Regions from separate parts of the Methylobacterium sp. PvP105 genome, predicted to be linked through region 4. Evidence: predicted binding sites of a transcription regulator. Region 4 holds the regulator's gene; each other region holds the start of a gene.
What was found. Region 4 encodes PhoB, which activates phosphate uptake and scavenging genes when phosphate is short. Its sites were predicted from a motif close to TGTCATNNANCTGTCAT; they were not measured.
Positions count from the first base shown of each region.

Region 1: the regulator PhoB is predicted to act here: its motif matches at 2,807-2,823, upstream of J3A75_RS24755 (UDP-2,3-diacylglucosamine diphosphatase).
Region 2: the regulator PhoB is predicted to act here: its motif matches at 3,962-3,978, upstream of J3A75_RS06610 (CorA family divalent cation transporter).
Region 3: the regulator PhoB is predicted to act here: its motif matches at 4,756-4,772, upstream of J3A75_RS09275 (YdcH family protein).

Region 1 is NZ_JAGIPA010000001.1:5,066,484-5,074,071, reverse strand. It holds gene J3A75_RS24770 (methyl-accepting chemotaxis protein) at 1-131, shown strand, start outside; gene J3A75_RS24765 (ribonuclease HII) at 147-845, opposite strand; gene J3A75_RS24760 (glycosyltransferase family 1 protein) at 884-1,930, opposite strand; gene J3A75_RS24755 (UDP-2,3-diacylglucosamine diphosphatase) at 1,941-2,756, opposite strand; gene J3A75_RS24750 (aminotransferase class V-fold PLP-dependent enzyme) at 3,276-4,484, shown strand; gene J3A75_RS24745 (D-2-hydroxyacid dehydrogenase) at 4,588-5,532, shown strand; gene J3A75_RS24740 (NADP-dependent methylenetetrahydromethanopterin/methylenetetrahydrofolate dehydrogenase) at 5,712-6,575, shown strand; gene fchA (methenyltetrahydrofolate cyclohydrolase) at 6,586-7,227, shown strand.
Region 2 is NZ_JAGIPA010000001.1:1,381,035-1,388,622, forward strand. It holds gene J3A75_RS06585 (triphosphoribosyl-dephospho-CoA synthase) at 1-252, shown strand, start outside; gene fae (5,6,7,8-tetrahydromethanopterin hydro-lyase) at 491-1,003, shown strand; gene J3A75_RS06595 (hypothetical protein) at 1,411-1,635, opposite strand; gene groL (chaperonin GroEL) at 1,805-3,445, opposite strand; gene groES (co-chaperone GroES) at 3,517-3,807, opposite strand; gene J3A75_RS06610 (CorA family divalent cation transporter) at 4,019-5,005, shown strand; gene J3A75_RS06615 (methyl-accepting chemotaxis protein) at 5,213-6,673, shown strand; gene pdeM (ligase-associated DNA damage response endonuclease PdeM) at 6,684-7,397, opposite strand; gene J3A75_RS06625 (ligase-associated DNA damage response DEXH box helicase) at 7,439-7,588, opposite strand, start outside.
Region 3 is NZ_JAGIPA010000001.1:1,930,185-1,937,772, forward strand. It holds gene J3A75_RS09245 (acyl-CoA dehydrogenase family protein) at 1-81, shown strand, start outside; gene J3A75_RS09250 (acyl-CoA dehydrogenase family protein) at 275-1,429, shown strand; gene J3A75_RS09255 (tetratricopeptide repeat protein) at 1,499-2,371, opposite strand; gene J3A75_RS09260 (5-(carboxyamino)imidazole ribonucleotide synthase) at 2,706-3,818, opposite strand; gene purE (5-(carboxyamino)imidazole ribonucleotide mutase) at 3,815-4,315, opposite strand; gene J3A75_RS09270 (YdcH family protein) at 4,394-4,654, opposite strand; gene J3A75_RS09275 (YdcH family protein) at 4,786-4,968, shown strand; gene J3A75_RS09280 (propionyl-CoA synthetase) at 5,168-7,096, shown strand; gene J3A75_RS09285 (hypothetical protein) at 7,141-7,588, opposite strand, start outside.
Region 4 is NZ_JAGIPA010000001.1:3,506,585-3,514,172, reverse strand. It holds gene pstS (phosphate ABC transporter substrate-binding protein PstS) at 1-853, shown strand, start outside; gene pstC (phosphate ABC transporter permease subunit PstC) at 939-1,916, shown strand; gene pstA (phosphate ABC transporter permease PstA) at 1,929-2,819, shown strand; gene pstB (phosphate ABC transporter ATP-binding protein PstB) at 2,842-3,657, shown strand; gene phoU (phosphate signaling complex protein PhoU) at 3,766-4,485, shown strand; gene phoB (phosphate regulon transcriptional regulator PhoB) at 4,607-5,302, shown strand; gene J3A75_RS17180 (protein-disulfide reductase DsbD family protein) at 5,382-7,556, opposite strand.

The DNA.
Region 1 (7,588 bases), 1.6 Mb from region 4:
TGGCGCAGGCGGCCGACCAGACCGGGCGCGCGGCCGACCACGTGCTCACGGCCGCCACCGCGCTCACGCGTCAGTCGGAGGAACTCGCCGCGGAGGTCCACCGCTTCCTGGCGGGCGTCCGGGCCGCGTGACCCGTCTTGCCCGGCTCAGTCGAACCCGCGGGTGAAGCTGAGCCGGTGATGCGCGCTGCGCCCGAGCTGCGTCAGGCCGGCGCGGTGGACGGCCGTCCCGTAGCCGACGTTCCGCTCCCAGCCGTAGCCGGGATGGCGCCGGGCGAGGCGCCGCATCAGCTGGTCCCGGAGCACCTTGGCGACGATCGAGGCGGCGGCGATCTGCGGCACGAGGTGGTCGCCGCCGATCACGGCGCGGCCGGGCAGGCCCGGCAGGGCGTCGCGCCCGTCGACCAGCACGGGCGCGGCGAGGCCGAGCCGCGCCACCGCCCGCGCCATGGCGTCGAGGGTCGCGCCGCGGATGTTGATCCGGTCGATCAGGGCGCGCGATCCCGCCGCTACCGCGACCCGCGCGTGGGCGCGGATCAGGGGCGCCAGCCGCTCCCGCACCGGCTCGGGAACGCGCTTGCTGTCGTCGAGGGCCGCGAGCAGGTCGGGCGGGATCGCCGTCGGATCGAACCAGACCGCGGCCACCACCACCGGTCCGCAGAGCGCGCCGCGCCCGACCTCGTCGCAGCCGATCGCCGCCGGATACGCGGCGGCCCGGGCGGGATCGAACGGGCCAGCGCCCGGGGACCGGGTCCTGACGGACGCGCGCGGTCCGGCGGTCGATCCAGTGGGCGGTCCGGCGTGCGGCTTGGCGTGCGGCTTGGCGAACGATTTGGCGGACGGCATCGCGCCGTCCTGCCATCCCGCGCGGGCGCCGTCACGCGTCAGGCGGCGTCCCGGGTGCTCCGGGCACCGCCATGCGCCTCGACGATGTTGCCGAAGAACTGCCGGGCGCTCACGTTCCAGCCGCAGCGCAGCGCCTCGGCCCGGCACTCGGCGCGCGACAGGCGCAAAGCCGCCAGCGCGGCGACCCGCAGATCCGGGTCGAGCACCCCGACCCGGGTGCCGCCGACGACGTCGTTGGGGCCCGGCACCGGGAAGGCCGCCACCGGGAGGCCGCTGGCCAGCGCCTCCAGGAGCACGATGCCGAACGTGTCGGTGAGGCTCGGGAAGACGAAGACGTCGCAGGCCGCGTAGACGGCCGAGAGGTCCGCGCCGGTGCGGGTGCCGAGGAAGCGGGCCTCCGGCGCGAGCGCCTGCAGCCGCGCGCGGTCCGGCCCGTCGCCGACCACCACTTTCGTGCCGGGCAGATCGAGGCTCAGGAAGGCCGCGACGTTCTTCTCCACCGCCAGCCGCCCGACGTAGAGGAACAGCGGCCCCGGCAGGCCGGCGAGTTCCGCCGGCGCGGGCGTCCCGGGCTCGGCCGGCCGGAACCGCTCCGTGTCCACGCCCCGAGTCCAGCGCATCAGGCGGCCGAAGCCCCGCGCCGCGAGCTCGCCCTGGAGCGAGGCGGTGCTGACCATCGTCCCCCGGGCGGCGCCGTGGAACCGGCGCAGATACGCGTAGGACCACGCCTCCGGCACCGGGGCGCGGGCGGCGAGGTATTCCGGGAAGCGCGTGTGGTAGCTCGTCGTGAAGGGCAGGCCGTGCGCGAGGCAGTGCCGGCGCGCCGCGAGGCCCACCGGCCCCTCCGTGGCGATGTGCACGTGGCTCGGCCGCTCGGCCCGCCAGCGCGCCGCCACCCGCTCGCGCCCGGCATAGGCGAGGCGGATCTCGGGGTAGCCCGGCAGCGGCAGCGAGCGGAAATCCGCCACCGACAGCAGGGCCGTGGCGAAGCCGTGCTCCGGCGCGCGGCGGACCATCTGCTCGAGGGAGCGCACGACGCCGTTCACCTGGGGGTGCCACGCGTCGCTGGCGATCAGGAGCTTCACGGCGGCGCCCTCACGCCACCGCGCGCCGGCCCGGCAGGGTCTGCGGCACGATCTCGGCCGCCCGCGCCCGCAGGAGGCTCGGGTAGTGCAGCACCTCGATGCGGCCGTCGTAGTGCTCCACGAGCCCCGTGCAGGATTCCACCCAGTCGCCGGTGTTGAGGTAGCGCAGGTCGCCGATCGGCCGGTCGGCCGCGTGGTGGATGTGGCCGCAGATCACCCCGTCGGCGCCCTGGCGGCGCGCCTCCTCGGCCAGGATCGTCTCGAAGCGGCCGATGAAGCTCACGGCGTTCTTGACGCGCAGCTTCGCCCAGGCGGAGAGCGACCAGTAGGACAGGCCGAGACGCCGCCGCACCTTGTTGATCAGCGTGTTGAGCGAGAGCGCCAGCGTGTAGGCGCCGTCGCCCAGATGGGCGAGCCACGGCGAGTGGCGCACGACCATGTCGAACTGGTCGCCGTGGATGACGAGGTAGCGCTTGCCGTCGGCCGCCTCGTGGATCGCGGTCTCGGCCAGCTCGATGCCGCCGAAGCTCGTGCCCACGTAGTCGCGCAGGAACTCGTCGTGGTTACCCGGCAGGTAGACGATCCGCGCGCCCTTGCGGACCTTGCGCAGGAGCTTCTGCACGACGTCGTTGTGCTCCTGCGGCCAGTACCAGCCCGAGCGCAGCTGCCAGCCGTCCACGATGTCGCCGACGAGGTAGATCGTGTCGGCGTCGTAGTCCTTCAGGAACGACAGCAGCAGGCCGGCCTGGCAGCCGCGCGTGCCGAGATGCAGGTCGGACAGGAACAGCGTCCGCACGCGGACCGGCATCTCCTCAACCTCGGCCACGGCACCCTCTCCCGGCGGCTGTACGGTGCCGGGATCCAGAGCGCGATCCGATCTCAGTTTGATGACGCGGGTTCGGACGGGGCGGAAAGACTTCGGTGTGCGGTGCCGCGAAGCCTCTCAACCGGAGCTCGACTTCGTTGCGTCGCACAAAAAATTTTTTTGGCAAGTTCCGGAAGTTTTTCCGGTTTTCCTTTCGAGCTTCACCGCCTCATAATACCAAGAACCGGCCGCTCGGCACGAGCACGGCCGGACCTTGACAGGAAGGCGGCGAGGACGGCCCTGGAGCCGTTGGACGGGACGGCAATTCGGAGGCGACCGGCGCGCGGGGGCGCGCCGCGACGCGAGCGGCGTGAGGCCGCCTGCCGCTCCGCGGAGACCCCCCGATCACGGCAGAGGATGGCGTTCGAGGGGGTGCGGCGCGAGCCGCTTTCGACGGCGCCGGACCGACTCCCTGAGGACGCTTGGACAACCCGGCGCGGGTTCACGCCCGCGCGCAATGGACTTTTCGGAGGAAACATCATGGCCGCAACCCGGCGCCCCGGTCGCAACCACCTCTTCATCCCGGGCCCCACCAACATCCCGGAGCGCGTCCTGCGCGCCATGCACGTGCCGTCGGAGGATCACCGGTCGCCGAGCTTCCCCGAGCTGGTGAAGCCACTGCTGCAGGACTCCAAGATGGTGTTCGGCTCGACCAACGGGACGGTCATCCTGTTCCCGTCCTCGGGCACCGGCATCTGGGAATCGGCCCTGTCCAACACCCTCTGCCGCGGCGACAAGGTGCTCACCGCCCGCTACGGCCAGTTCAGCCACCTCTGGGTCGACATGGCCCAGCGCCTCGGCCTCGACGTGATCGTCCAGGAGGAGGAGTGGGGCGCGGGCGCCGACCCGCAGAAGATCGAGGAGGCGCTGCGCGCCGACAAGGACCACGCCATCAAGGCCGTGATGGTCGTCCACAACGAGACCGCCACGGGCGTCACCAGCGACATCGGCGCGGTGCGCAAGGCGATCGACGCCGCCGGCCACCCGGCGCTGCTGTTCGTGGACGGCATCTCGTCGATCGGCTCGCTGCCGTTCAAGATGGACGAGTGGGGCGTCGACTGCGCCATCGCGGGCTCGCAGAAGGGCTTCATGCTCCCGGCCGGCCTCGGCCTGATCTGCATCAGCCCGAAGGCGCTCAAGATCGCCGAGGGCGGCACCGGCCGCAACGACCGGCTCGGCCACGCCTACTTCGCCTGGAAGGACCAGCTGGCCGCCAACGCCACCGGCTACTTCCCCTACACCCCCGTCCTGCCGCTGCTCTACGGCCTGCGCGAGGCGCTGGCGATCGTGAAGGAGGAGGGGCTGGAGAACGTCTACCACCGCCATCACGTGCTCGCCGAGGCGACCCGTCAGGCCGTGGCGGCCTGGGGCCTCAAGCCCTGCGCCAAGGAGCCCAAGTGGAACTCCGACACGGTCACGGCGATCGTGGTGCCGGAGGGTGCCGACGCCGCCAAGGTGATCACCCACGCCTACGAGCGCTACAACCTGTCGCTCGGTGCCGGCCTGTCGAAAGTCGCCGGCAAGGTGTTCCGCATCGGCCACCTCGGCGACCTGAACGAGCTGTCGCTGCTGGGCGCCATCGCGGGCGCCGAGATGGCCATGCTCGATTGCGGCATCAAGGTCACGCCGGGCTCGGGCGTCGCCGCCGCCTCCAGCTACCTGCGCGAGAATCCGCTGCATAAGGCGTGAACTGCGCACGCGATCGGGGCGGGACCGGGTTGCCGGGCCCGCCCCGACGCGCAAGTAAGAACAAGACTATCGAGGAAACCGCCCGTCGTTCGAGAGGGGTCCTATGACCAAGAAGATCGTGTTCCTGGATCGTGAGTCCCTCGATGCCAGGGTCCGACCGTTCAACTTCCCCCACGAATACGTCGAGCACGAGTCGACCTGGACGCCGGAAGAGATCGTCTCGCGGCTCCAGGGGGCGGAGATCGCGCTGATCAACAAGGTTCCGATGCGGGCCGAGACGCTGAAGCAGCTCCCCGACCTGAAGCTGATCGCGGTCGCCGCCACCGGCACCGACGTGGTCGACAAGGCCCAGGCCAAGGCCCAGGGGGTCACGGTCGTCAACATCCGCAACTACGCGTTCAACACCGTGCCGGAGCACGTGGTCGGGCTGATGTTCGCCCTGCGGCGGGCGATCGTGCCCTACGCCAACTCGGTGCGGCGCGGCGACTGGGCGAAGTCCAAGCAGTTCTGCTACTTCGATTACCCGATCTACGACATCGCCGGCTCGACCCTCGGCATCGTCGGCTACGGGGCGCTGGGCAAGTCGATCGCCAAGCGCGCCGAGGCGCTCGGCATGAAGGTCATCGCCTACGACGTGTTCCCGCAGGACGGGCTCGTGGATTTCGAGACGATCCTCACCCAGTCCGACGTGATCACGCTGCACGTGCCGCTGACCCCGGACACCAAGGGGATGATCGGCGCCGCCGAGCTCAAGAAGATGAAGAAGAGCGCCATCCTCATCAACACGGCCCGGGGCGGGCTGGTGGACGAGGCGGCTCTGCTCGAAGCGCTCAGGGACGGCACCATCGCGGGCGCCGGCTTCGACGTGGTGGCGCAGGAGCCGCCCAAGGACGGCAACATCCTGTGCGAGGCCGACCTGCCGAACCTGATCGTCACGCCGCACGTCGCCTGGGCGAGCAAGGAGGCGATGCAGATCCTGGCCGACCAACTCGTCGACAACGTCGAGGCGTTCGTGGCGGGCAAGCCGCAGAACGTGGTCGAGAGCTGAGGGCGGCGCGCAGCGCGCCATCATTCCGGGGCGCCGCGGGCGGGCTCGGAACCCAGTGTCGCCGACGGTGTCGGCAGAGAACCACCTGAGCGTCTCGATTCCGGGTCCCGCCTCGCGGACCCGGAATGACGGGGTGGAGTGTTCACGTCGATGATGCCCACCCTGGGCCGAGGTAGAGAATGACCAAGAAGCTGCTGTTCCTGTTCGACACCGATGCCGTGCCGAACGTGTTCGACACGGTCGTCGGCTACGACGGCGGCGCGGACCACATCACCGGCTACGGCGGCGTGAATCCCGACAATGTCGGCGCGCTCGTGGACGGCACGATCTACACCCGCGGCGGTTCCGAGAAGAAGTCGACGGCGATCTTCGTCGGCGGCGGCAGCATGGCGGCCGGCGAGGAACTGTTCACCGCCGTCAAGAAGCGCTTCTTCGGCCCGTTCCGGGTCTCGGTGATGCTCGATTCCAACGGCTCCAACACCACGGCCGCCGCGGGCGTCGCGCTGGTGGCCAAGGCCGCCGGCTCGCTCCAGGGCAAGAAGGCCGTCGTGCTGGCGGGCACCGGCCCGGTCGGCATGCGCTCGGCCGCCCTGCTCGCCGGCGAGGGCGCCGAGGTCACCATCGCGGGCCGCGCCCTCGACAAGACCCAGGCCGCCGCGGACCAGATCAACAAGCGCTTCAAGGTCAACGTGAAGGCCGCCGCGACCCCCGACGAGGCCTCCCGCGTCGCCCTGGTGAAGGGCACCAACCTCGTGTTCACGGCCGGCGCGATCGGCGTCGAGCTGCTGCCCGAATCCGCCTGGGCGCAGGAATCGTCCATCGAGTTCGTCGCCGACTACAACGCCCAGCCTCCGACGGGCATCGGCGGCATCGACGTGATGGACAAGGGCAAGGACCGCAACGGCAAGCAGGCCTTCGGCGCGCTCGGCATCGGCGGGCTGAAGCTCAAGCTCCACCGGGCCTGCGTCGGCCAGCTCTTCGAGAGCACCGACAAGGTGCTCGACGCCGAGGAGATCTACGCCCTCGCCAAGACGATGGCTTGAGGAGGCGCCGGTGACCGAGACGCATCGCCCCGAGAGCGACAGCATCGAGACGTTCCTGACGGAGCTGGCGAGCGCCGCCCCGACCCCCGGGGGCGGCGGCGCGGCGGCGATCTCCGGCGCCATGGGCGCGGCCCTGGTGTCGATGGTCTGCAACCTCACCATCGGCAAGAAGAAGTACGTCGAGGTCGAGGCCGAGCTGAAGGACGTCCTGGCCAAGTCCGAGGGCCTGCGGGTCGTGCTGACCGGCATGATCGGCGAGGACGTCCAGGCCTTCGACGCCGTGATGGGCGCTTACGGGATGCCCAAGAACACCGACGACGAGAAGTCGGCCCGCGCGGAGAGGATCCAGGCGGCGCTCAAGACCGCCTGCGACGTGCCGCTCGCCTGCTGCCGGGCCTGCCGCGCGGTGATCGACCTCGCGGCGATCACCGCCGACAAGGGCAATCTCAACGTCGTGTCGGACGCCGGCGTGGCGGTGCTCTCCGCCTATGCCGGCCTGCGCAGCGCGGCGCTCAACGTCTACGTCAACGCCAAGGGTCTCGAGGACCGCGACTTCGCCGACGAGCGGCTGAAGGAGCTCGAGGAGCTGCTCGGCGAGGCCGGTGCGCTGACCGAGAAGGTCTACGGGATCGTGAAGGCCAAGGTGAACTGAGAGGGACGCCCTCCGTCCCTGGCAGGGGGAGGGCGCGTGCCCGCTGCGGCGGCGCCAAGCTGGACAGCGTGTCCGGTTGATCCCGTCGACGCCGCCGTCTCCGCGAGCGAAGCGAAGCAATCCCGTCGGCGGTACGATCTCAGAAGTCGCGCTGCCCTGGGCCACTTCGGTGCGCTCGCGATGACGGAGCGGGCGCCTTCGAACGAAGCGTTCTGAAGAAAAGTCCGTCGGATCGACAATCGAGGCCGGGTGCATCATGCCCCGGCCTCGTTGTTTTTCTGTATGTTGCGTCGCAATATCGAATACGATCCGTGCTGCGGATGCGAAAAAGCCGTCGTCAAGCCCGAGATCAAAAAATTTG
Region 2 (7,588 bases), 2.1 Mb from region 4:
CTCGCCTTCCTGCGCACCGTCCCGGACAGCCACGTCGCCCGCAAGCACGGCGCGGCCGCGGCCGAGGGCGTCCGCCGGGAGGTAGAAGCGACGCTCGCCGGGATCGACCTCGCCGCGCGGCCGGTGGACGCGCTGCTGGCCCTCGACGCGTCGCTGAAAGGGCGGTCGATCAATCCCGGTACGAGCGCGGATTTCACCGTCGCGACGCTGTTCTGGGACGCGCTCGCGGGCGCCGGTGCCCGGCTGGCCTGAGCCGCGTGCACGATCCGGTGTTCATAGCGCCGGACGGATGGAAATTCCTCCGTGTCAGAGCCTTGTGCGGGTTGTGAGCCGCAGGGCCCCGCTGTAGGGTCCGCCGCGCTGTCCGGCCCAACCGGCTCGGCCCATCCGGCTCGGCCGGCATGGTCGGGCGCCGATAACAAGGATGGCTTCCCGGCCGCGGCACCGCCCGGCGCGCGGCTCTATTTCGGAATCCAGGGAGAGACACCGAATGGCGAAGATCACCAAGGTTCAGGTCGGCGAGGCCCTCGTCGGCGACGGCAACGAGGTCGCCCACATCGACCTCATCATCGGACCGCGCGGTTCGCCGGCCGAGACGGCCTTCTGCAACGGCCTCGTGAACAACAAGCACGGCTTCACCAGCCTGCTCGCGGTCATCGCGCCGAACCTGCCGTGCAAGCCGAACACCCTGATGTTCAACAAGGTCACCATCAACGACGCCCGTCAGGCCGTCCAGATGTTCGGCCCGGCCCAGCACGGCGTTGCCAAGGCTGTGCAGGACGCGGTGGCCGAGGGCATCATCCCGGCGGACGAGGCCGACGACCTGTACATCCTGGTCGGCGTGTTCATCCACTGGGAGGCGGCCGACGACGCCAAGATCCAGAAGTACAACTACGAGGCCACCAAGCTGTCGATCCAGCGCGCCGTCAACGGCGAGCCGAAGGCCTCGACGGTCACCGAGCAGCGCAACTCCGCGCAGCACCCCTTCGCCGCCAACGCTTAGATCGGGGACGGTCCTGGGCAGAGCGAGCCTCCGCCCGCACCGCGGGGCCTGCTCCAGCGACTGGCTTCGATCTTCCTTGGCCGATAGGTAGGCCCCTGAACGGGACGGCGCGAGCCGTCCCGTTTCTCGTTTGGGCCGGCCGCCCGACCCGCCGCGGGGCGGCGCCGGGCCTCGGTTCCCCGGATCCGACACGGTCGGCGAGCCCGCTGCGCGGACGCGATCCGCGCTGCTGCACCCTCCCTCGACCTCCGCGCGATGCCGCGGCAGGAGCAGGCACGATCTCGCCGCGGACGCGGCGTCCTCGCCCGCGTCGAGCCTCCGCCAAGCGTGATCGGCGCCCCGAGTACTGCCCGGACGCGAGGATGGAGCGGCGGCGTCGAGCGCGACCGCGAGGTCAGGTCATGACTTCATCCGCCGAGGATTCGGCTGCCCTCCGCGATGACTGGATACACGGTGGCCGGCTCATTCTCGCTGCGGATCCCGATCCATCGGATCACGCGGCGATCCATGCCTGGATCCTGGAGTTCATCGAGGTCGGCGGCGAAGGCCTCGATCAGGACGGGATCCGAGACCTGATCGACCACAGCCTGAACTTCGATATTCCGGTCCGGGCGACCGGCCGCGTCCGGCAATCCTTGATCGCTACTGTGCGGGCGCGCCTCGTGGCGCGGGCTTCGCCGCGTCACGGCCGATGAGGCTGACCGGACTGCGCCTCGCGCGCCGCTGGGGCGTGCCGCCATCAAAAGAAAAGGGGCCGCCTCTCGGCGACCCCTTTCCCCCGTCATGCGCGGTGGCGCGGACTTAGAAGTCCATGCCGCCCATGCCGCCGCCCGGCATGGCCGGAGCGGGGCTGTCCTTCTTCGGCGCGTCGGCGACCATCGCCTCGGTGGTGACCAGCAGGCCGGCGACCGAAGCCGCGTCCTGCAGAGCGGTGCGCACCACCTTGGCCGGGTCGACGATGCCGGCCTGGATCATGTCGACGTACTCTTCGGTCTGGGCGTTGAAGCCGAAGGTCTCCGAGGAGGTGTTGTCGGTGATCTTGCCGACCACGATCGAGCCTTCCACGCCCGCGTTCTGGGCGATCTGGCGGAGCGGGGCCTCGAGAGCCTTGAGGACGATCTTGATGCCGGCCTGGACGTCCGGGATGTCGGACTTCAGCTCGGCGACCGCCTTCTTGGCGCGCAGCAGCGCGGTGCCGCCGCCGGGGACGATGCCTTCCTCGACCGCCGCGCGGGTGGCGTTGAGGGCGTCGTCGACGCGGTCCTTCTTCTCCTTCACCTCGACCTCGGTCGCGCCGCCGACGCGGATCACCGCGACGCCGCCCGCGAGCTTGGCCAGACGCTCCTGCAGCTTCTCACGGTCGTAGTCCGAGGTGGTCTCCTCGATCTGCGCCTTGATCTGCGAGATGCGGCCCTCGATGTCGGACTTCTCGCCGACGCCGTCGATGATCGTGGTGTTCTCCTTCTCGATACGCACGCGCTTGGCGCGGCCGAGCATGGGGAGCGTCACGTTCTCGAGCTTGATGCCGAGATCCTCGGCGATCATCTGGCCCTTGGTCAGGATCGCGATGTCCTCGAGCATCGCCTTGCGGCGATCACCGAAGCCCGGCGCCTTGACGGCCGCGACCTTGAGGCCGCCGCGGAGCTTGTTGACGACGAGCGTGGCGAGCGCCTCGCCCTCGATGTCCTCGGCAATGATCAGGAGCGGCTTGCCGGTCTGAACAACGGCCTCGAGCACCGGCAGCATGGCCTGGAGCGAGGAGAGCTTCTTCTCGTGGATGAGGATGTAGGGGTCCTCGAGCTCGGCGACCATCTTCTCCGCGTTCGTGATGAAGTACGGGGAGAGGTAGCCGCGGTCGAACTGCATGCCCTCGACGACGTCGAGCTCGGTCTCGGCCGTCTTGGCCTCCTCGACCGTGATCACGCCCTCGTTGCCCACCTTCTGCATGGCGTGGGCGATCATCTCGCCGATCTCCTTGTCGCCGTTGGCGGAGATCGTGCCGACCTGGGCGACCTCGTCGGAGGTCGAGACCTTCTTGGCGCGCGCGATGATGTCCTTGACGGCGGCCTGGGTGGCGAGGTCGATGCCGCGCTTCAGGTCCATCGGGTTGATGCCGGCGGCGACGTACTTGGCGCCCTCGCGGACGATGGCCTGGGCCAGCACGGTCGCGGTGGTGGTGCCGTCACCCGCGATGTCGTTGGTCTTCGAGGCCACTTCGCGCACCATCTGGGCGCCCATGTTCTCGAACTTGTCGGCGAGCTCGATCTCCTTGGCGACCGTCACACCGTCCTTGGTGATGCGCGGGGCGCCGAAGCTCTTCTCGATCACGACGTTGCGGCCCTTCGGGCCCAGCGTCACCTTCACCGCATCCGCGAGGATGTCGACGCCGCGCAGCATCTTATCGCGGGCGTCGGCGGAGAAACGAACGTCTTTCGCTGCCATTGTGTGCCTCTTAGCTACTGGTTGAACCCCAAGGCCGGGACGGCCTCAAAGGGCGATGACGGGTGATCCGATCAGAGGGCGACGACTCCCATGATGTCGGATTCCTTCATGATCAGGAGGTCCTGACCGTCGATCTTGACCTCGGTGCCGGACCACTTGCCGAACAGGACGCGGTCGCCGGCCTTCACGTCGAGCGCGTTGACGCGGCCCTGCTCGTCGCGGGCGCCGGGGCCGACGGCGACGACTTCGCCCTCCTGCGGCTTCTCCTTGGCGGTGTCCGGGATGATGATGCCGCCCTTGGTCTTCTCTTCGCTCTCGATGCGACGGACGACCACGCGGTCGTGCAGCGGACGGAACTTCATGAGCTGCCCTCTTGCTTCAGGTCTGGAGTTGGCGTTGATGCGGCCGGCGGGACCGCTCGCGAACTCGACTGTTAGCACTCTGTCTCGGCGAGTGCCAAAGACGGCCGCGAGATAGGCGCGGGCGGGTTCCGAGTCAAGGCTGTCGCACCCCCGCGCGACGGTGCGATGACGCGCCGGCGGCTCCTTTCCCCCTCATGGATAACGCGCTCTCATGCTGAGCCTGCACGGACCCGAAGGCCCGGTGGCGCTGCAACCCGGCAGGCCGGTCGCGCGCGACACCGTGTGGCTCGACCTGAACGATCCCACGCCGGAAGAGGCCGCGGCGGTCGAGGCCGCGACCGGTCTGCGCGTGCCGTCCCGGGCGGCGCTCTCGGAAGTGGAGACGTCGAGCCGCCTGCGCCGGGTGAAGGGCGGGCTCTCGCTCTCGACGCCGATGATCACCTTCGAGCAGAGCGCGTCGCAGCTGAAGCCGCTGGGCTTCCTGCTGACCAAGGATCACCTCGTCACGATCCGCTTCCACGAGCTGCGCGCCTTCGAGACCTCCGCGAAGCGCATCGCGGACGGCGACGGCAGCACGACACCCAGCGAGATCTTCCTCGTCGTCCTGGAAGAGCTGGTCGACAGCCTCGCCGACGCCCTGGAAGACATGGGATCCGAGCTCGACACGCTCTCCACCCGCATCTTCGACTTCGACGTCCGCGGCGCAGAGCGGCGGCGCCTGGAGCGCCCCCCGCCCCGGCGCCGCGATCTCGCCCTGCGCCGGATTCTGCGCGGCATCAGCAACCGCGGGAAGGTTCTGGGAAAGATCCGGTCGAGCCTGCTCGGCCTCGAACGGATCATCCCGTTCGTCGCCGCGGCCTGCGACGGCCTCGGCCTGCCGGAGGATTCCCGCTTCGAGACGATCAAGCGGGACATCGAGTCCCTCGACGAGTTCGAGACGCGGCTCGCCGAGAACGTCCAGTTCCTGCTCGACGCCGCCCTCGGCCTCATCACGATCGAGCAGAACAACGTCTTCCGGGTCCTCACCGTAGTCTCGGTGGTCGGCGTCCCGCCGACGCTGATCGCGTCGATCTACGGCATGAACTTCAAGCACATGCCCGAGCTGGATTGGGCTCTCGGATATCCCTACGCGCTCGGCCTGATCCTCTTGAGCGCGGTCGCGCCGATCATATACTTCCGCATGCGGGGCTGGTTCTAATATTGACCGAAAAATTATAGCATTGGAAACACCACATCGCATCTCAGCCGCCGAGGGCGGCGCCGGTCCGGACACGAGCACAGAGCGGACACGGCGTCGCAAGCATTCGTTCGATCTTCGCCCGCGCTTAACCTGAACGAATTCCGAAATAAGCAATTCATTAACGATGCGGCGCTAGACCCGGCGCGGGGGAACGCGAGCGGGACCATGTTCAATCGTACTGTCTTCAACGAGGCCCAGGCCAAGATCGACGCCCTGGACCGCTCACTCGCGATCATCGAATTCTCGATGGACGGGACCGTCCTCCACGCGAACCAGAACTTCCTGCGGCTGATGAAGTACAGCCTCAGCGACGTCCAGAGCCGGCATCACCGCATCTTCGTGGACAAGAGCTATGCCGAGACCGCGGAGTACGCCGCGTTCTGGGACAAGCTCAAGGACGGTCAGTACGTCACGGGCGAGTTCCTGCGCCTCGACAAGGAGGGCGACTCGGTCTGGCTCGAGGCGACGTACAATCCCGTCCTCGACGCGCGGGGCAAGCCGATCAAGGTCGTAAAGTTCGCCGCGGACATCTCCGCGAAGAAGAAGGAGATCAATCGGCTCCTGACGATGATCGACAACGTACCGGTGGCCGTCATGACGGCCGACCTGAAGGACAACTTCAAGATCGACTACATGAACGCCACGTCGCGCAAGACGCTCGGCACGATCGACCAGCACCTGCCGGTCAGAGTCGACGACATGCTCGGCCGCTCCTTCGATATCTTCCACAAGAACCCGAGCCACCAGCGCACCATGCTGGCGGACGCGAGCCGGCTGCCGCACAGCACCAAGATCAGGGTCGGGCCAGAGACCCTCAACCTGCGGGTCACGGCGGTGAACGACGAGAAGGGGCAGTACCTCGGCCCGATGCTGACCTGGGCGGTGGTCACCGCGCAGGTGAACATGGAGACCGACGTCAAGCGCGTCGTGGAGGCCGTCGGCTCCGCCATCCAGGAGATGCAGAGCTCGGCCGAGGGCCTGATGCAGTCAGCCGAATCCGCGCGCCACAAGGCCTCGTCGGTCGCGTCGAGCTCCGAGCAGATGAACGGCGCGATCCAGGAAATTTCCGGCCAGGTCGGGCGGGTCTCGGAGCGCGCGCAGCAGATCGCCGCCCAGGCGGGGACGACCGACGCGACCATGCGCCAGCTCGCCGAGAACGCCCGCAAGGTCGACGCGGTGGTGAGCATGATCAAGTCGATCGCCGACCAGACCAACCTGCTGGCGCTGAACGCCACGATCGAGGCGGCCCGGGCCGGCGCCGCCGGACGCGGCTTCGCGGTCGTCGCCTCCGAGGTGAAGGCACTCGCCGAGCAGACGGCCAAGGCGACCGGCGAGATCACCCAGCAGGTCTCGGCGATCCAGAGCGCCACCGGCGACGCCGTGGGCGCCATCGAGATGATCACCGCGGCGGTGGACGAACTGTCCAAGCTTACCCTGGCGATGGCGAGCGCCGTCGAGGAGCAGGCGGTCTCGACCCACGAGATGGCGGGCAATATCGGCGGCGTTTCCGAGGCCGCCAACGCCACCGGTCAGCTGGCGCAGACGGTCCAGGGCATCGCCGAGAGCCTCGCCGGCCACTCGACGAGCCTGTCGGAGAGCGTGATCCGCTTCATGAAGACGGCCTGATCCGCGCGGCTCAATCCCGGGCGAGCTGCGCCCGGCCGATGGCGAAGACCCGCCCGTCTCCGAGGAGATGGGCGGTGAACCCGTCGGGGAACAGGCTCTCGATCGCCCTGTCGCGGACGTTCAGGCCGCCCGCGTAGGCTCCGAAGGCCGGCATGACGAGGCGGGTGCCGTCCGTGACGAAGCAGCGGCGGCGCACCGCCCGCCCGCGCATCGCCACCTTCCCGCAGGGATGGAGATGGCCCGCGATCTCACCGGGGACGGGCTCCGGGCTCGGCTCGTGGCGCAGGACGAGGCCGCCCAGCGTGAGCGCGTCGGCGTAACGGCCGCCCACGCCCTCGTTCACGGCCGCGTCGTGGTTGCCGGCGATCCAGACCCAGTCCCGCCCCTCCTGCAGGGCCGCCACCAGGGCGCGGTCGCCGGGCTCCATGCGCTCGGGACCGCGGGCGTCGTGGAAGGAATCGCCCAGCGCGACCACGCGGGCGGGATCGTGGCGCACCACCGCCTCGTGCAGGCAGGCGAGCGTCTCGCGGGTGTCGTAGGGCGGCAGGAACTGGCCGGAGCGGGCCGCGTAGGACGAGCCCTTCTCCAGATGGAGATCGGACACGATCAGCGTCCGGTGCTCCGGCAGCCAGAGGCCGCCGCAGAGGTCGAGCACCAGGGTCTCGCCCGCGAGAAGCAGGGTGGGGTGCTTGTGAGTCTTCTCGAGTCTCAGGCCGGCCGCCAAGATCGCATCCTCGGTGTCGTCGGGGGAGGGCGGATCGGCGGTCAGGACAGAGCCTCTTGGAGAAGCTCCGCCTCGGCCTCGGCCAGGATCTCGTCGGCGCCCTCGCCGTAGACCCGCTCGCGCCCGATCTCGAGCATCACGGACACGGAGAGCGGCGAGACCCGGTCGAGAGACCTGTGGATGATTCGCCC
Region 3 (7,588 bases), 1.6 Mb from region 4:
AACAACCGCAAGGTCTCGATCTACGGCGGCTCGAACGAGATCCAGCACAACGTCATCGCCAAGGGCATTCTGGGTTTGTGAGTCAGCGCCTCGTTCCAACCTCTCCCTCGTCCTGCGGGGCTGCGCGGCAGCCTCGCGAGAGGGCTCCAGGGATCGCGGCGACTCCCGGAGGCCTCCTTCGAGGCCTTCGCTGCGCTCCGGCACCTCAGGATGAGGGGATCTGGTGGGACGGACCAGTGCCGGGCGCCCCCGACGATATCCGCGAGGGAACACCATGGATTTCGACCTGAACGAGGACCAGTCGCTCCTGCGCGACAGCGTCGAGCGGCTCGCCGCCGACCTCTACCCCTCGCTGGAGAGCCGGCAGGCGCGGCTCAAGGCGCCCCTCGGCTTCCCCGAGGAGGGCTGGACGGCCTTCGCCGAGCTCGGCGTCGCCGGCCTGCCCTTCTCCGAGGAGGAGGGCGGCCTCGGCGGCGGCCCGGTCGAGACCATGCTGGTCATGGAGGCGGTCGGCCGCAACCTCGTGGTCGAACCCCTGCTCGCGAGCCTCGTGCTGGGCTCGACGGCCCTCCGGCTCGGCGGCAGCGCCGCGCAGAAGGCGCGCCTCGTCCCAGGACTCGTCGCCGGCGACCTGCGCCTGACCCTCGCCCACACCGAGCGCCAGTCCCGCTACGACATCGCCGACGTGGCCACCGCGGCCCGGCGCAGCGGCGACGGGTTCGTGCTGAGCGGGGCCAAGAGCGTCGTGCCCAACGCCGACGCGGCCGGCCTGATGGTGGTCTCCGCCCGCGTCTCGGGCGAGCGGCGCGATCCCCGCGGACTCGGCCTGTTCCTGGTCCCGACGGACGCCGCCGGCGTCGCCGTCGAGGCCTATCCGACCCAGGACGGCGGCCGGGCCGCGGAGGTGTCCTTCTCGGAAGTGCAGGTCCCCGCCGACGCGGCGCTCGGCGATCCGGAGGACGGCCTGCCGCTCCTGGAGCGGGTGGTGGAGCACGGCATCGCGGCGCTCGCCGCCGAGGCGGTCGGCTCCATGGACGCGCTCCACAAGCTCACGGTCGAGTACCTCAAGACCCGCAAGCAGTTCGGCGTCAGCGTCGGCTCGTTCCAGGCCCTGCAGCACCGGGCCGTGGACATGCTGATCCAGCTGGAACAGGCGCGCTCGATGGCGCTCTACGCCGCCATGATGGTGGACACGCCGGACGCGCGGGCGCGGGCCGCGGCCCTGTCGGCCGTAAAGGTGCAGATCAACAAGGCCTGCCGCTACGTCGGCCAGGAGGCGGTCCAGCTCCACGGCGGCATCGGCATGACGCTCGAGTATGTCGGCGCCCACCACTTCAAGCGGCTCGCCATGATCGAGTACCAGCTCGGCGACACCGCCCACCACCTGCGCCGGATCACGCAGGACGAGAACGGGCTGCTGGCGGCCTGAGGACCGCGACGCGGCCTCGACGAAGGAGACTTCCGGCGCCCCGGGACGAGGGCGCCGGGATGACCGGGATCAGTTGAACAGCGAGCCGACCCCGCCCTGCACGCGGCCGAGGCCGGCCCGCGCGACGGTGTTGTTGGGGTCGATCGTCGAGGCGCGCTGGTAGTTCTCCATCGCCTCCTTGCGCTGGCCCTGCTTCTCGTAGGCGAGGCCCCGATAGGCCCAGGACGTGGCGTCCTTGGCGTTCACGTTCAGCGCGGCATTGTAGTCTTCGATCGCCTTCGCGTACTGGTTGGTCGCGATCAGGCTCTGGCCGCGGGCCGCGTAGGGCGCGGCCACGAACGGGTCGCGGTCGATGGCGGCGTCGAAATCGGCGATCGCCTGGGTGTCCTGGCCCTGCTTCTGCTTCACGAGGCCGCGGGCGTGATAGGCCTGCGCGGATTCGGGGCTCAGGCGGATCGCGACGTTGAGGTCGTTCAGAGCCTGGTCGAGGTTGCCCTGGGCGCGCTCGACGTTGGCGCGGCCGATATAGGCCGGCCCGTAATTCGGATCGATCCCGATCGCCTTGGAGAAGTCCTGCAGTGCCGGGCCGTCGCGGCCGATCTGGCGGTTCGCGAGGGCGCGGTTGTTGTAGGCGGAGGCGGAGTTCGGATCGAGCTGGATCGCCTTGGTGAAGTCGGCGATGGCGTCGTTGAACTGGCCGGCGCGGGCGTAGGCGGCGCCGCGGGTGTTGTAGGCCGCCGCGTCGTTCGGGTTGCGCTGCACCACCTCGGTCAGGGACGCGATGTTGACGTTCGTGGCGCCGGTCGTGTCCTTCTCCAAGACCGCGTATTGCCGCGGGCCGGCCGCGCTGCCGACGGTCTCGCAGCCCGCGAGGCCGGCGGCCGAGACCAAGGCCGCGCCGATCAGTGCCGTCTTCCGTCCCAGCCGGATGCGTACGTTCATCGCCCCACTCTCCCCGAGGCGTCGCCCGCTCCGCGCGTGCCCGCCCCGCCCCTCACAGTCCAAGAGCCCGCGCCCTGCGCCGGGCACACCCGAAGTCGGGGCACCGTCGCGCATCACGGTGAAGGCCGGCTTAAGAAGCGCCGCGTCGTGCCCCGGCCCCCGCCCGGTCCCGGCGGGACCGAGGCAGTGCGGGCGGACGCGATCGACAGCATTCGGAACCGACCACGGTTCCGTGGAAGCGGCGGGATGTGGCGAAGGTATGGCTCGACCGTCGCGCGGGGCCGCGGACGGCCCTCCGGCGGTCATGCGGCGGCGCTTGTGTGCCTTCGAAGCCTCAGGAACCGGTCGGGCCGGCCCCGAGGCGGGTGACGTGACCCATCTTGCGGCCGGGGCGCGCTTCGCCCTTGCCGTAGAGGTGCAGGTGGGCGCCGGGCTCGGCCAGCAGGGCGTGCCAGTCGTCGGCCTGGGCGCCGATCAGGTTGCGCATCTCGACGGGGAGGCCGCCGACCCGGCCCGGATCGCCCAGCGGCCAGCCGCAGACGGCCCGGACGTGCTGGGCGAACTGCGAGGTCAGCGCCCCCTCGCTGGTCCAGTGGCCGGAATTGTGGACCCGGGGCGCGATCTCGTTGACCACGAGCCGCTCAGCCCCGTCCTCGCGGACGAGGAACATCTCGACGGCCAGCACGCCGACGTAGTCGAGGGCGTCGGCGATCCGCCGGGCGATCTCGACGGCGGCGCGGCCCGTCTCGGCGGACACGCCGGGCGCCGGCACCCGGGTCAGCGCCAGGATGTGGTCGCGGTGTTCGTTCTCGCAGAGGTCGTAGGCCGCGAAGCTGCCGTCGCGCCCGCGCGCGCCGACCACCGAGACCTCGCGCTCGAACGGCACGAAGCCCTCCAGGATCAGCGGCGCGCCGCCGAACTCGGCGAACAGGGCGTTGCGGTCGCCCTCGGCCCGCTCGCGGAGCATGCGCTGCCCCTTGCCGTCGTAGCCGAAGCGGCGGGTCTTGAGCACGGCCGGCAGGCCGATCACCTCGATCGCCCGGTCGAGGTCGTCGGGGGTGTCCACCGCCCGGAACGGCGCCGTCGGGATGCCCAGGCCGTTGATGAACTCCTTCTCGGAGAGGCGGTCCTGCGTGGTCGAGAGCGCCCGCGCGTTCGGGTGCAGGGCGGCGTGCCGGGCCAGCACGTCGGCGGTGGCGTGCGGGATGTTCTCGAACTCGTAGGTCACGACGTCGACGCTGCGGGCGAAATCCGCCAGCGCCGCGGCGTCGTCGTAGGCCGCGCAGGTGGTCCGGGCGGCCACGTCGAAGGCGGGGCTGTCCGCGTCGGGCGCGTAGACATGCGCCTTGAGGCCGTAATCGGCCGCCGCGAGCGCGATCATGCGCCCGAGCTGGCCCCCGCCGACGATGCCGAGGGTGAAGCCGGGGCCGAGGATCTTGTCCGTCACGCGTTCTCTTCCGTCACCGGCCGTTCGGCCACCGAGGCGCTCTGGGCCGCGCGCCACGCCTCCAGGCGCTCCGCCAAGCCCGGGTCGGTCAGCGCCAGGACCGCCGCGGCGAGCAGGGCCGCGTTGACGGCCCCAGCCCGGCCGATCGCCAGGGTCCCCACCGGGATGCCGGCCGGCATCTGGACGATGGAGAGCAGGCTGTCCTGGCCAGACAGGGCCTTCGATTCGACCGGCACGCCGAAGACCGGCAGGCGGGTCATCGCGGCCGCCATGCCGGGCAGGTGCGCGGCGCCGCCCGCGCCCGCGATCACGACCTTGAGACCGGCCGCGACCGCGCCCTTGGCAAAGGCCACGAGCCGGTCCGGCGTGCGGTGGGCCGACACGATGCGCGCGTCGTACGGCACGCCGAGCGCGTCGAGCGTCTCGGCGGCATGACGCATGGTCGCCCAGTCGGACTGGCTGCCCATGATGATCGCGACCGGAGGAGGCGACGCCATCGTTGATCCCGGCAAAAGAGGGCGCTTACAGGCGGTGCGGGCCGGCGGCAAGGCGGGGCCCGAGGGCGTCCACCGGCATCAGGCGATGATGTCCGGCGTGAGCGCGTCCTCGATGTGGAAGATGCGGTCGCGCAGCGTGAGCTTGCGCTTCTTCAGGCGCTGGATCTGGAGCTGGTCCCCGGCGACGCTGCGCTCCAGCGCCTCGATGGCGCTGTCCAGATCCCGGTGCTCCTCGCGCAGCCGCGCCAGCTCGCCCAGGAGATCCGACTGCGCACCCTCACCCGCCTCGTCCGCCATCGTCACCTGAGAACCCGAAGACCGTTCGTCGCCCGAGAGCATGCGTCACGCTCCGGCGCCGGACAAGGCGGCGCGGTAAGCAATCATCAGACTTAGCAGCAGAAAACGCTTCGACAGGTCCGACATCCTGTGCCAATCTCGGTGTGTCGAAACGATGACAGGAGATTCGACTCATGTCGCTGCAGACGCATCTGAACCAACTCGCCCGGAAGCACGAAGCCCTCGAGCGCGAGATTCAGGAAGCGATCCACAGACCTTCGGCGAACGACCTCCACATTGCCGAGCTGAAGCGACGGAAACTCCTCCTCAAGGACGAGATCAACAAGCTCCAGGCGGGCAACGACACGTTGCACTGACGCCTGACACGTCCGATCCGATAGCGAATCCGAGCTGACGACCGCCGCACCGGGCGCCCCGGTGCGGCGGTTTTCTCATGGCGGGCCTCGCGCCGCAGCCGGGCGCGGCCTTCTCGCCCGGGACCACTCCCGCGCGCCCGAGAATGGGCTACTCTGCGGGCCGCCGCCGGAGAGCGGCCCGTGAGGAAACGCCGAACCGATGACGAGAGCCAGCCTGCCGGGCCGCTACCCGGAGATCTACGAATCGGCCCGCCGCGACCCCGAGGCGTTCTGGCTCGGCGCCGCGCGGGCCCTCGACTGGGCGCGGTCGCCGGAACGGGCCTTCGCGCCGGATTCCGGCCCCTACGGCCGATGGTTCCCGGACGGCACCCTGAACGCCTGCCACAACGCGGTGGACCGTCACGCCGACGGCGCCCGGGTGGATCAGGTGGCGATCCGCTACGACTCGCCCGTCACCGGGACCAAGCGCAGCATCACCTACCGGGTCCTGCGCGACGAGGTGGCGGTGCTGGCCGCCGTGCTCGCCGATCTCGGCGTCGGCAAGGGCGACCGGGTGATCCTGTACATGCCGATGGTGCCCGAGGCCCTGTTCGGCATGCTGGCCTGCGCGCGGCTCGGCGCGGTCCACTCGGTGGTGTTCGGCGGCTTCGCCGCCAAGGAGCTGGCGGTGCGGATCGAGGACGCGGCGCCGAAGGTGGTGCTCGCCGCCTCCTGCGGGATCGAGCCGAACCGCGTGGTCGCCTACAAGCCGCTCCTCGACGCGGCGATCGCGGCCTCGCGGCACAAGCCGGAGGCCTGCCTGATCCTCCAGCGCCCGCAGGGGCCCGCGACCCTCGTCGCGGGACGGGATCGCGACTGGGCCGAGACCGTCGCGGCGGCCCGGGCGGCGGGGCGGCATGCGGACTGCGTGCCGGTCGCCGCCACCGACCCGCTCTACATCCTCTACACCTCCGGCACGACCGGGAAGCCGAAGGGCGTCGTCCGCGACACCGGCGGCTACCTCGTCGCCCTGGCTTGGTCGATGCCGAACCTCTACGGCGTCCAGCCCGGTGAGACTTACTTCTGCGCCTCCGACATCGGCTGGGTGGTGGGCCACTCCTACATCGTCTACGCGCCGCTCCTGCACGGCTGCACCACGGTGCTGTACGAGGGAAAACCCGTCGGCACGCCCGATGCCGGCGCCTTCTGGCGGGTGGTCGCCGAGTACGGGGTGGTCTGCCTGTTCACCGCGCCGACGGCGCTGCGGGCGATCAAGAAGGAGGACTCGAAGGGCGCCCGGATCGCCGCGTACGACCTCTCGGCCTTCCGCAGCCTGTTCCTGGCGGGCGAGCGCGCCGATCCCGACTCGGTCGCCTGGGCCGAGCGCGTGCTGGACCGGCCGGTCGTCGACCATTGGTGGCAGACCGAGACCGGCTGGCCGATCGCCGGCAACCCGATGGGCCTCGGCCTCCTGCCGGTGAAGCACGGCAGCACCTGCGTGCCGATGCCGGGCTACCGGGTCGAAGTCCTGGACGAGGGCGGCAGGCCGGTTCCGGCGGGGACCATGGGCACCATCGCGATCCGCCTGCCGCTCCCGCCCGGCTGCCTCCCGACCCTGTGGGGCTCGGACGACCGGATGCGGTCGAGCTACCTCGCCACCTTCCCGGGCTACTACGACACGTCGGATGCCGGGGTGATCGACGGGGACGGCTACATCACGGTCCTGGGACGGACCGACGACATCATCAACGTCGCGGGCCACCGCCTGTCCACCGGCGGCATGGAGGCGGTGCTGGCGAGCCACCCGGACGTGGCGGAGTGCGCGGTCATCGGCATCCGCGACGCGCTGAAGGGCGAGGTCCCTTGCGGGTTCGTGGTGCTCAAGGCCGGCGTCGCCCGGCCGACCGAGACGATCGAGCGGGAACTCGTCGCGAAGGTGCGGGACGAGATCGGCCCGGTAGCGGCGTTCAAGCTGGCGCTCACCGTGCCGCGGCTGCCCAAGACCCGGTCGGGCAAGATCCTGCGGGCGACCATGAAGCGCATCGCGGACCACGAGCCCTGGACGATGCCGGCGACGATCGACGACGCGGCCGCCCTCGACGAGATCGGAGACAGTCTGAAGGACCGGGGGATCGGCGCGGCCCGGTAGGCCGCCGGGCCGCGCCGACGGAGCGTCGAGGGCTGCGGCTCGCCTCAGTCCGCGTCGGCGCCGTCGTCGTCGGGGTCGACATCGACCGTCGGCGCCGGCCGCGTCACGGCGGGCACGTAGGCACCCGAGGCGGGACCGGTGGTGACCGAGGCCGGCACACGCCGCGCGTTCGGCTCGGACGGGATCAGAGTCGCGGTGGCGGCCACGAGGCCGGCGAGGGACCGGACGTCGTCCGGCTGACTTGGATCGCGCGAGATCAGCGTCGCCTCCTGCTTGAGGCGCAGGTTGCAGGCCTGCGAGGGCAATCCCCCCTCCGGCGTGCAGGCGTCGTGACGCGCGCAGGCCGCGTCGAGGGCGTCGATCGGCGGGAGGGGCGCGTTGTTGCCCGGCCCGCAGTAATTGCCGTGGATCAGCATCTTGGGTCCGCCGAAGGCGGCCGGCTGGGCCTGCGCCGCGCCCGCGAGGGCGGCGCAGCCGGCGGCCAGGACGAGC
Region 4 (7,588 bases):
CATCAAGCAGATCCAGGCCAAGACGGTCGATTTCGGCGCCACGGACGCGCCCCTGAAAGCCGAGCAGCTGTCCAAGGACGGCCTCGTCCAGTTCCCGACCGTGATGGGCGGCGTCGTGCCGGTCGTGAACATCCCGGGGATCGAGCCGGGCAAGCTCAAGCTCACCGGCGACGTGCTGGCCGACATCTACGCCGGCAAGATCGCGAAGTGGAGCGATCCGCGGATCGCCAAGCTCAATGACGGGCTGAAGCTCCCCGACGCCAACATCACCCCGGTCTACCGCTCCGACGCGTCGGGCACGACCAACATCTTCACCACCTACCTGTCCCAGGTCTCCGAGCCCTGGAAGAAGGAGTACGGCGCGGCCACGACGATCTCCTGGCCGGTGGGTCAGGGCGGCAAGGGCAACGAGGGCGTCACCGCCACCGTGAAGCAGGTGCCGAACGCGATCGGCTACGTCGAGTCGGCCTACGCCAAGCAGAACAAGCTCTCCTACGCCCTGCTGCAGAACAAGGCCGGCAAGTACCCGCAGCCCGACGACAAGGCGTTCCAGGCCGCGGCCGCCAGCGCCGACTGGAAGGCCGCCCCGGGCTTCGGCATCTCGCTGACCAACCAGCCGGGTGAGGAGGCGTGGCCGATCACGGCGGCGACCTTCATCCTGGTCCACAAGGACGCCGCCGATCCGGCCAAGTCCGCCGCCGTGCTGAAGTTCTTCGACTGGGCCTACAAGAACGGCGACAAGCTCGCCACCGACCTCGACTACGTCCCGCTGCCGGACAACGTCGTCGAACTGATCCACCAGGAGTGGAAGGACGTGAAGGGCAAGGACGGCAAGCCTGTCCTCAACATGTGAGCGTGGCCGGGAGGAGGTGAGAACCTCCTCCCTCGCTTCCGGGAACGCAGCGCGCTACCACGCCCCCCTTCGCAGAGAACCGCGGATGCCCGCTTTGACCGAATCGATCGCCCTCGGCCGAACCCGTACCGCGACCGCGCGGAAGGCGCCGAGCCGGAGCCTCGACACGCTGTTCCGGACCTGCTCGTACGGCGCGGCCCTGCTGGTGCTGCTCGTGCTCGCCGGCATCCTCGGCTCGATCCTGTACGGCGGCTGGCCCGCCTTCCGCGAGTTCGGCTTCGGCTTCCTGACCTCCAGCGCCTGGAACGTCGGGACCGAGCAGTACGGCGCCCTGGTCGCGGTGATCGGGACCGTCGCCTCCGCCTTCCTGGCCCTGCTGATCGGCGTGCCGGTCTCGCTGGGCATCGCGGTCTACCTCACCCAGCTCTGCCCGGGCTGGGCCCGCAAGCCGGTCGCCATGACGATCGAGCTGCTCGCCGCCGTGCCGAGCATCATCTACGGCATGTGGGGCCTGTTCGTGTTCGCGCCGCTCTTCGCGCGCTACGTCCAGATCCCGGTCTCGAACCTCGTGGAGGGCATGCCGATCGTCGGCACGCTGTTCTACGCCCGGGTACCGTCGGGCGTCGGCGTGTTCACCGCCGGGATCATCCTGGCGATCATGATCGTGCCGTTCATCGCCTCGATCGCCCGGGACATGCTCGACCAGATCCCGACCGTGCTGCGCGAGAGCGCCTACGGCATCGGCTGCACCACCTGGGAGGTCGTGCGCCACGTGCTGGTGCCGCAGGCGGCGGTCTCGATCATCGGCGCGATCATGCTCGGCCTCGGCCGGGCGCTCGGCGAGACGATGGCGGTGACCTTCGTGGTCGGCAACGCCAACCGGCTCTCGGCCTCGATCTTCGACCCGAGCTCGACCATCGCGTCGCGCATCGCCAACGAGTTCAACGAGGCGGACGGCCTCCAGCTGAACGCGCTGATGGCCCTGGGCTGCATCCTGTTCGTGATCACCTTCGTGGTGCTCATCATCGCCCGGCTGCTGACGCGCCGCGTCAAGGCCGCCTGAGGAGCACGCGCGATGGTTTCCTCCAGCACGATCGCCCCGGCCGCCCAACGCCGCCCCGGCCGCGTCCGCCAGGGACGCCGCGTCGCCGACCGGGCCCTGCGCGTCGCCTGCACCGCCGCGACGGTGGTGGGCGCCCTGGTCCTCGGCTCGATCCTGGTGATGCTGATCGTCCAGGGCGTGCGCGGCTTCACGCCCACCCTGTTCACCAACCCGACCCCGGGCCCGGGCTCCGAGGGCGGCGGCATCGCCAACGCGATCCTGGGCAGCCTCGTGCTGACCGGGATCGGCATCCTGATCGCCACACCGGTCGGCGTCATGGCCGGGACCTTCCTCGCCGAGTACGGGCGCGGCTCGAAGCTGGCGGCCCTGATCCGCTTCCTCAACGACGTCCTGCTCTCGGCGCCGTCGATCCTGATCGGCCTGTTCGTTTACACGCTGATGGTGCGGCCGATGGGCACCTACTCGGGCTGGGCCGGCGGCGTGGCCCTGGCGATCATCGCCGTGCCGGTGATCGTGCGCACCACCGAGGACATGCTGCGCCTCGTCCCCGGAACCCTGCGGGAGGCCGGCGCGGCGCTCGGCGCGCCGCCCTCGACGGTGATCATGAGCGTGACCTGGCGGGCGGCCTCGGCCGGCATCGTCACCGGCATCATCCTGGCGCTCGCCCGCATCGCCGGCGAGACCGCGCCGCTGCTGTTCACCGCGCTCAACAACAATTCCTGGTTCTCGGCCAACCTGATGGGCGGCGTCGCGAACCTGCCGGTGATGATCTACCAGTTCGCCCTCTCGCCCTACCCGAACTGGCAGGGCCTCGCCTGGGCGGGCGCGCTCCTGATCACCGCGACCATCCTGGCGCTGTCGATCATCGCGCGCCTCGTGATCAAGCCGCAGGCCTCGCGCTGAGCCCCCTTTCGAGGACACGACGATGAACGCCGCCTCCGCGATCCCGACGGTCGAGCTGAACCGCAACCGCGCCGAAGAGGGCGGCCCCGTGCGGATCGCCGTCAAGGACCTGAACTTCTACTACGGCAGCTTCCACGGGCTGAAGGACGTCAACCTCAACTTCCACGACCGGCAGGTGACGGCGCTGATCGGCCCCTCCGGCTGCGGCAAGTCCACCCTGCTGCGCTGCTTCAACCGGATCTACAGCCTCTACCCGGAGCAGCGCGCGGAGGGCGAGATCCTGCTCGACGGCGAGAACATCCTCAGCCCCTCCGTCGACCTGAACGAGCTGCGCTCGCGCATCGGCATGGTGTTCCAGAAGCCGACGCCGTTCCCGATGTCGATCTACGACAACGTGGCCTTCGGCCTGCGCCTCTACGAGAAGCTGCCGAAATCCGAGCTTGACGGCCGGATCGAGGAATCGCTGCGCAAGGCCGCCCTCTGGGACGAGGTGAAGGACAAGCTCCGGCAGCCGGGGACCGGCCTGTCGGGCGGCCAGCAGCAGCGCCTGTGCATCGCCCGGACGGTGGCGCAGCGTCCGGAGGTGATCCTGTTCGACGAGCCGACCTCGGCCCTCGACCCGATCTCCACCGGCCGCATCGAGGAGCTGATCGAGCAGCTGCGCGACGAGTTCACCATCGTGATCGTCACCCACAACATGCAGCAGGCGGCGCGCATCTCGCAGTTCACCGCCTTCATGTATCTGGGGCAGCTCGTCGAGTTCGGTCCGACCAACCGGATGTTCATGAATCCGACGGAGCGCCGCACGCAGGACTACATCACCGGCCGCTTCGGCTAGTCTGCCGGGCCGCTCCGGTCCCGGGACCGCCGCTCGCGTCTCCGGCGCGTCGGCGGATCCGCAAACCTCCCGGAGGGCCGTCCCCGGGACCCCATCGAAGGATCCGCCATGCCCGGCCATATCGTCACCTCCTACGACACCGACTTGGAGAACCTGCGTCGCTCGATCTCGGAGATGGGCGGCGTCGCCGAGAAGATGACCGCGGAGGCGACCGATGCCCTCGTGCGCCGGGACGACACGCTCGCCCAGGCGGTGATCCTCGCCGACAAGCGCCTCGACGCGCTGCAGCGGGACATCGAGGAGCGCGCCGTGCTGCTGATCGCCCGGCGCCAGCCGCTGGCGATCGACCTGCGCGAGACCATCTCGGCGATCCGCGTCTCCGGCGATCTCGAGCGGATCGGCGACCTCGCCAAGAACGTCGCCAAGCGCGTGGTGGCGATCTCCGACCAGGCTCCGGCCCAGAAGATCGTGCTCGGCGTGCGCCACATGAGCGACCTCGCCGAGGGCCAGCTCAAGGACGTGCTCGACGCCTACGCGAGCCGCGACGTCCAGGCGGCCCACGACGTCTGGGAGCGCGACGGTGAGATCGACGCCCTGTACAATTCCCTGTTCCGCGAGCTCCTGACCTACATGATGGAGGACCCGCGCAACATCTCGTTCTGCACGCACCTGCTGTTCTGCGCCAAGAACGTCGAGCGCATCGGCGACCACACCACCAACATCGCCGAGACGATCCACTACCTCGCCACGGGCGAGACCCTGGCGGGCGACCGGCCGAAGAACGACGCGTCGAACTACGCGACGGTGGACGGACTCCAGGCGCCGTGAGCCCCCGACCCCGGCCTTCCTGCGGGCATGGCCGGGGCCAGTAACCGTGCAGGTTGAGGCCGGGCGGCGCCTCCTGCACCATCCGCGGGACCGCCGGTAGAACGAGTCGTCGAACGTGAGCATGCAAGTCCTGATCGTCGAGGACGAGGAGGCGCTGACCACGCTGCTGCGCTACAACCTGGAGGCCGAGGGCTTCCTGGTGGATTCGGCGGCGCGCGGCGACGACGCCGAGCTGCTCCTGGCGGAGCGGATCCCGGACCTCGTCCTGCTCGACTGGATGCTGCCCGGCCTCTCCGGGATCGAGCTGTGCCGCCGGATCCGGGCGCGCCGGGAGACCGAGCGCCTGCCGGTGATCATGCTCACCGCCCGGGGCGAGGAGGGCGACCGCGTCCGCGGTCTCGGCACGGGCGCCGACGACTACATCGTCAAGCCGTTCTCGGTGCCGGAACTGCTCGCCCGGATCCGCGCGCTGCTGCGCCGGGCCAAGCCCGCCCACGTCTCGGACCGGCTGGCGGCGGGCGATTTGGAGCTCGACCGCACCGGCCACCGCGTCCGTCGCGGCGGCGAGGAGCTGCATCTGGGCCCGACAGAGTTCCGGCTGCTGGAATTCCTGATGCTGGCGCCGGGCCGGGTCTTCTCCCGCGAGCAGCTCCTCGACGGGGTCTGGGGCCACGACGTCTACATCGACGAGCGCACGGTGGACGTGCATGTCGGGCGGCTGCGCAAGGCGCTGAACGGCCCGCGCCAGGCCGACCCGATCCGCACGGTCCGCGGCTCGGGCTACGCCTTCGACGAGACCTTCTCGCTCGAGGCCTGAGGCGGCCCCAAGGCGCGTCGGAGCGACAGATCGCTCCGGCGCGCCGTCTCTGCTCAGGCGCCGGGGACCGCGGACGGGTTCAGCGCGCCAGCGCCGCGCTCCGTCCCGCGGCGGCCGGCACCGCCTCCAGCGCCGCCAGGACCGTCCCCTCGGTCAGGATCTGCGGGAGCACCTGGGGCTCCCCCGTCCCGGTGTAGAGCAGGTAGAGCGGGACGCCGCTGCGCCCGTGCTTCTCCAGGAGGCGGGTGATCTCGGGGTTCTGGTTGGTCCAGTCGCCCTTCATGTAGGTCACGCCGCGCTCGGCCATCGCGGACCGCACCGCCCTGGTGTTGAGCGAGGTCGCCTCGTTGACCGCGCAGGTGATGCACCAGGCGGCGGTCATGTCGACGAAGACGGGGCGGTGCGCGTCGAGAAGGGCGTCGAGGCGCGCCTGCGTGAACGGCTCGACCCCGTCGGCGGCGGCCTGCGCCGCCGGCGCGGCGCTGCTCCGGGGCAGGGTGACGGCGAGGGAGGCGACCGCGATCAGCGCCAGCGCCGCGGCGGCCTGCGCGATCCGACCCGTCCGCGGCGCGGCGGCGCGGCCGTGCTCCCAGGCCCAGGCGGCGAAGCCCACGAGCACGAGGCCGATCAGCGCCGCCAGCTGCCCGCGCGGGTCGACCTGCTGCGCCAGCACCCAGATCAGCCACGCGACGGTGGCGTAGACCGGGAAGGCCAGCACCTGCTTGAGGGTCTCCATCCAGGCGCCCGGCCGCGGCAGTGCCCGCAGGGCCGGCGGCCAGAGGGTCAGGAGCAGGAAGGGCAGGGCGAGGCCGAGGCCGAGGCTGGCGAAGACGGCGAGCGCCACGCCGGCGCTCTGGGTCAGCGCGAAGCCCACCGCCGAGCCCATGAACGGCGCCGTGCAGGGCGTCGCCACCAGGGTGGCGAGCACGCCCGTGAAGAACGAGCCGCTCAGGCCGGCGCGCCGGGTGAGGCCGTCGCCGAGGCCGGCGAGCCGCCCGCCGACATGGACCGCGCCGGAGAGGCTCAGGCCCATCGCGAACAGCAGGTAGGCGAGCCCCGCGACCACGGCGGGCGATTGGAGCTGGAACCCCCAGCCGATCGCGGCCCCGCCGCTCTTCAGGCCGATCAGCGCGGCGGCGAGCGCCAGGAAGCTCGCCAGGACGCCGGCCGTGTAGGCGAGGCCGTGGAGCCGCAGCCGGGCCGGCCCCTCGCCCGCGTGCCGCACGAGGCTCAGGACCTTGATCGACAGGACCGGGAAGACGCAGGGCATCAGGTTGAGGATCAGGCCGCCGAGGAAGGCGAAGGCCGCGGCGGTCGCGAGGGTCAGCGCGTCGAAGTCGGAGGTTGCCGGCGCGGTCGAGGCCGGGTTCGGCGCGGTCGGGGCCTGCGCCGCGGCGGCCGGGAGCACCGGCTCGTCCCCGTACGCGAAGGCGAGCCGGCGGGTCCCGGCGGCGTCGACCTCGTCGACCGTCAGGACGCCGGGCAGCGCGGTGGGCACCGGATCGGTCGGGCTGCTCCGCGCGAGGGTCAGGTGCAGGCCGGTCTCGTCGACGGTCATCACCTGGGCGGCGGCGTTGTCGATCGCGGTCTCGGCGTAGGGGAAGTACGCGGCGTTGCGGAGCGCCTCGGGCTTGAGACCGGTCGCGGCGAAATCGAGGCGCAGGGTGTCGCCCTGGCTCGACAGGCGCAGGGGCCAGAGCGCCGGCACGGGCAGCGCGGCGCGCGCGCGCGCGAACAGCGCGGCGCTGGCCGGGTCCGGCTCGGCCTTGCCCACGGGCAGGGTCAGGGCGAGGTCGGCCGAGCCGGGCACGCACTCGGTCTCGCAGACGAGATAGGTCAGTTTCGCCTGGATCCGCACCGGGTCCGCCGGGTCGAGGCTCGGCGGCGGCGTCACCGGCACGAGGAGCGTGACCTCGCCCTCGTAGCCGTAATTCATGAGGGTCGCGATCGGGATGCGCTCCGGCGCCGGCCACCGGATCGCGCCGGCGTTGAAGCCGGCCGGCAGGGTCCAGGTCACCTCCGGGGGCAGGCCGGAATCGCCCGGATTGCGCCAGTAGACGTGCCAGCCGGGCTTGATCTGCATCCGCACGGCCAGCGTGAAGGGCTGCGCGCCGGCGACCGCGGCGGGCTCGGCCACGAGGCTCGCGCGCACGAGGTCCGCGGGCGTGCGGAAGCCCTGCGGAAACCCCTGCGCCGCGGCGGCCGAGAGGCTCGCGGCGAGGGCCAGGATCAGGATGGCGAGGCGGCGGATCATGCTGTCCCTTCGCGCGCGGGGCGGTCGCGGTT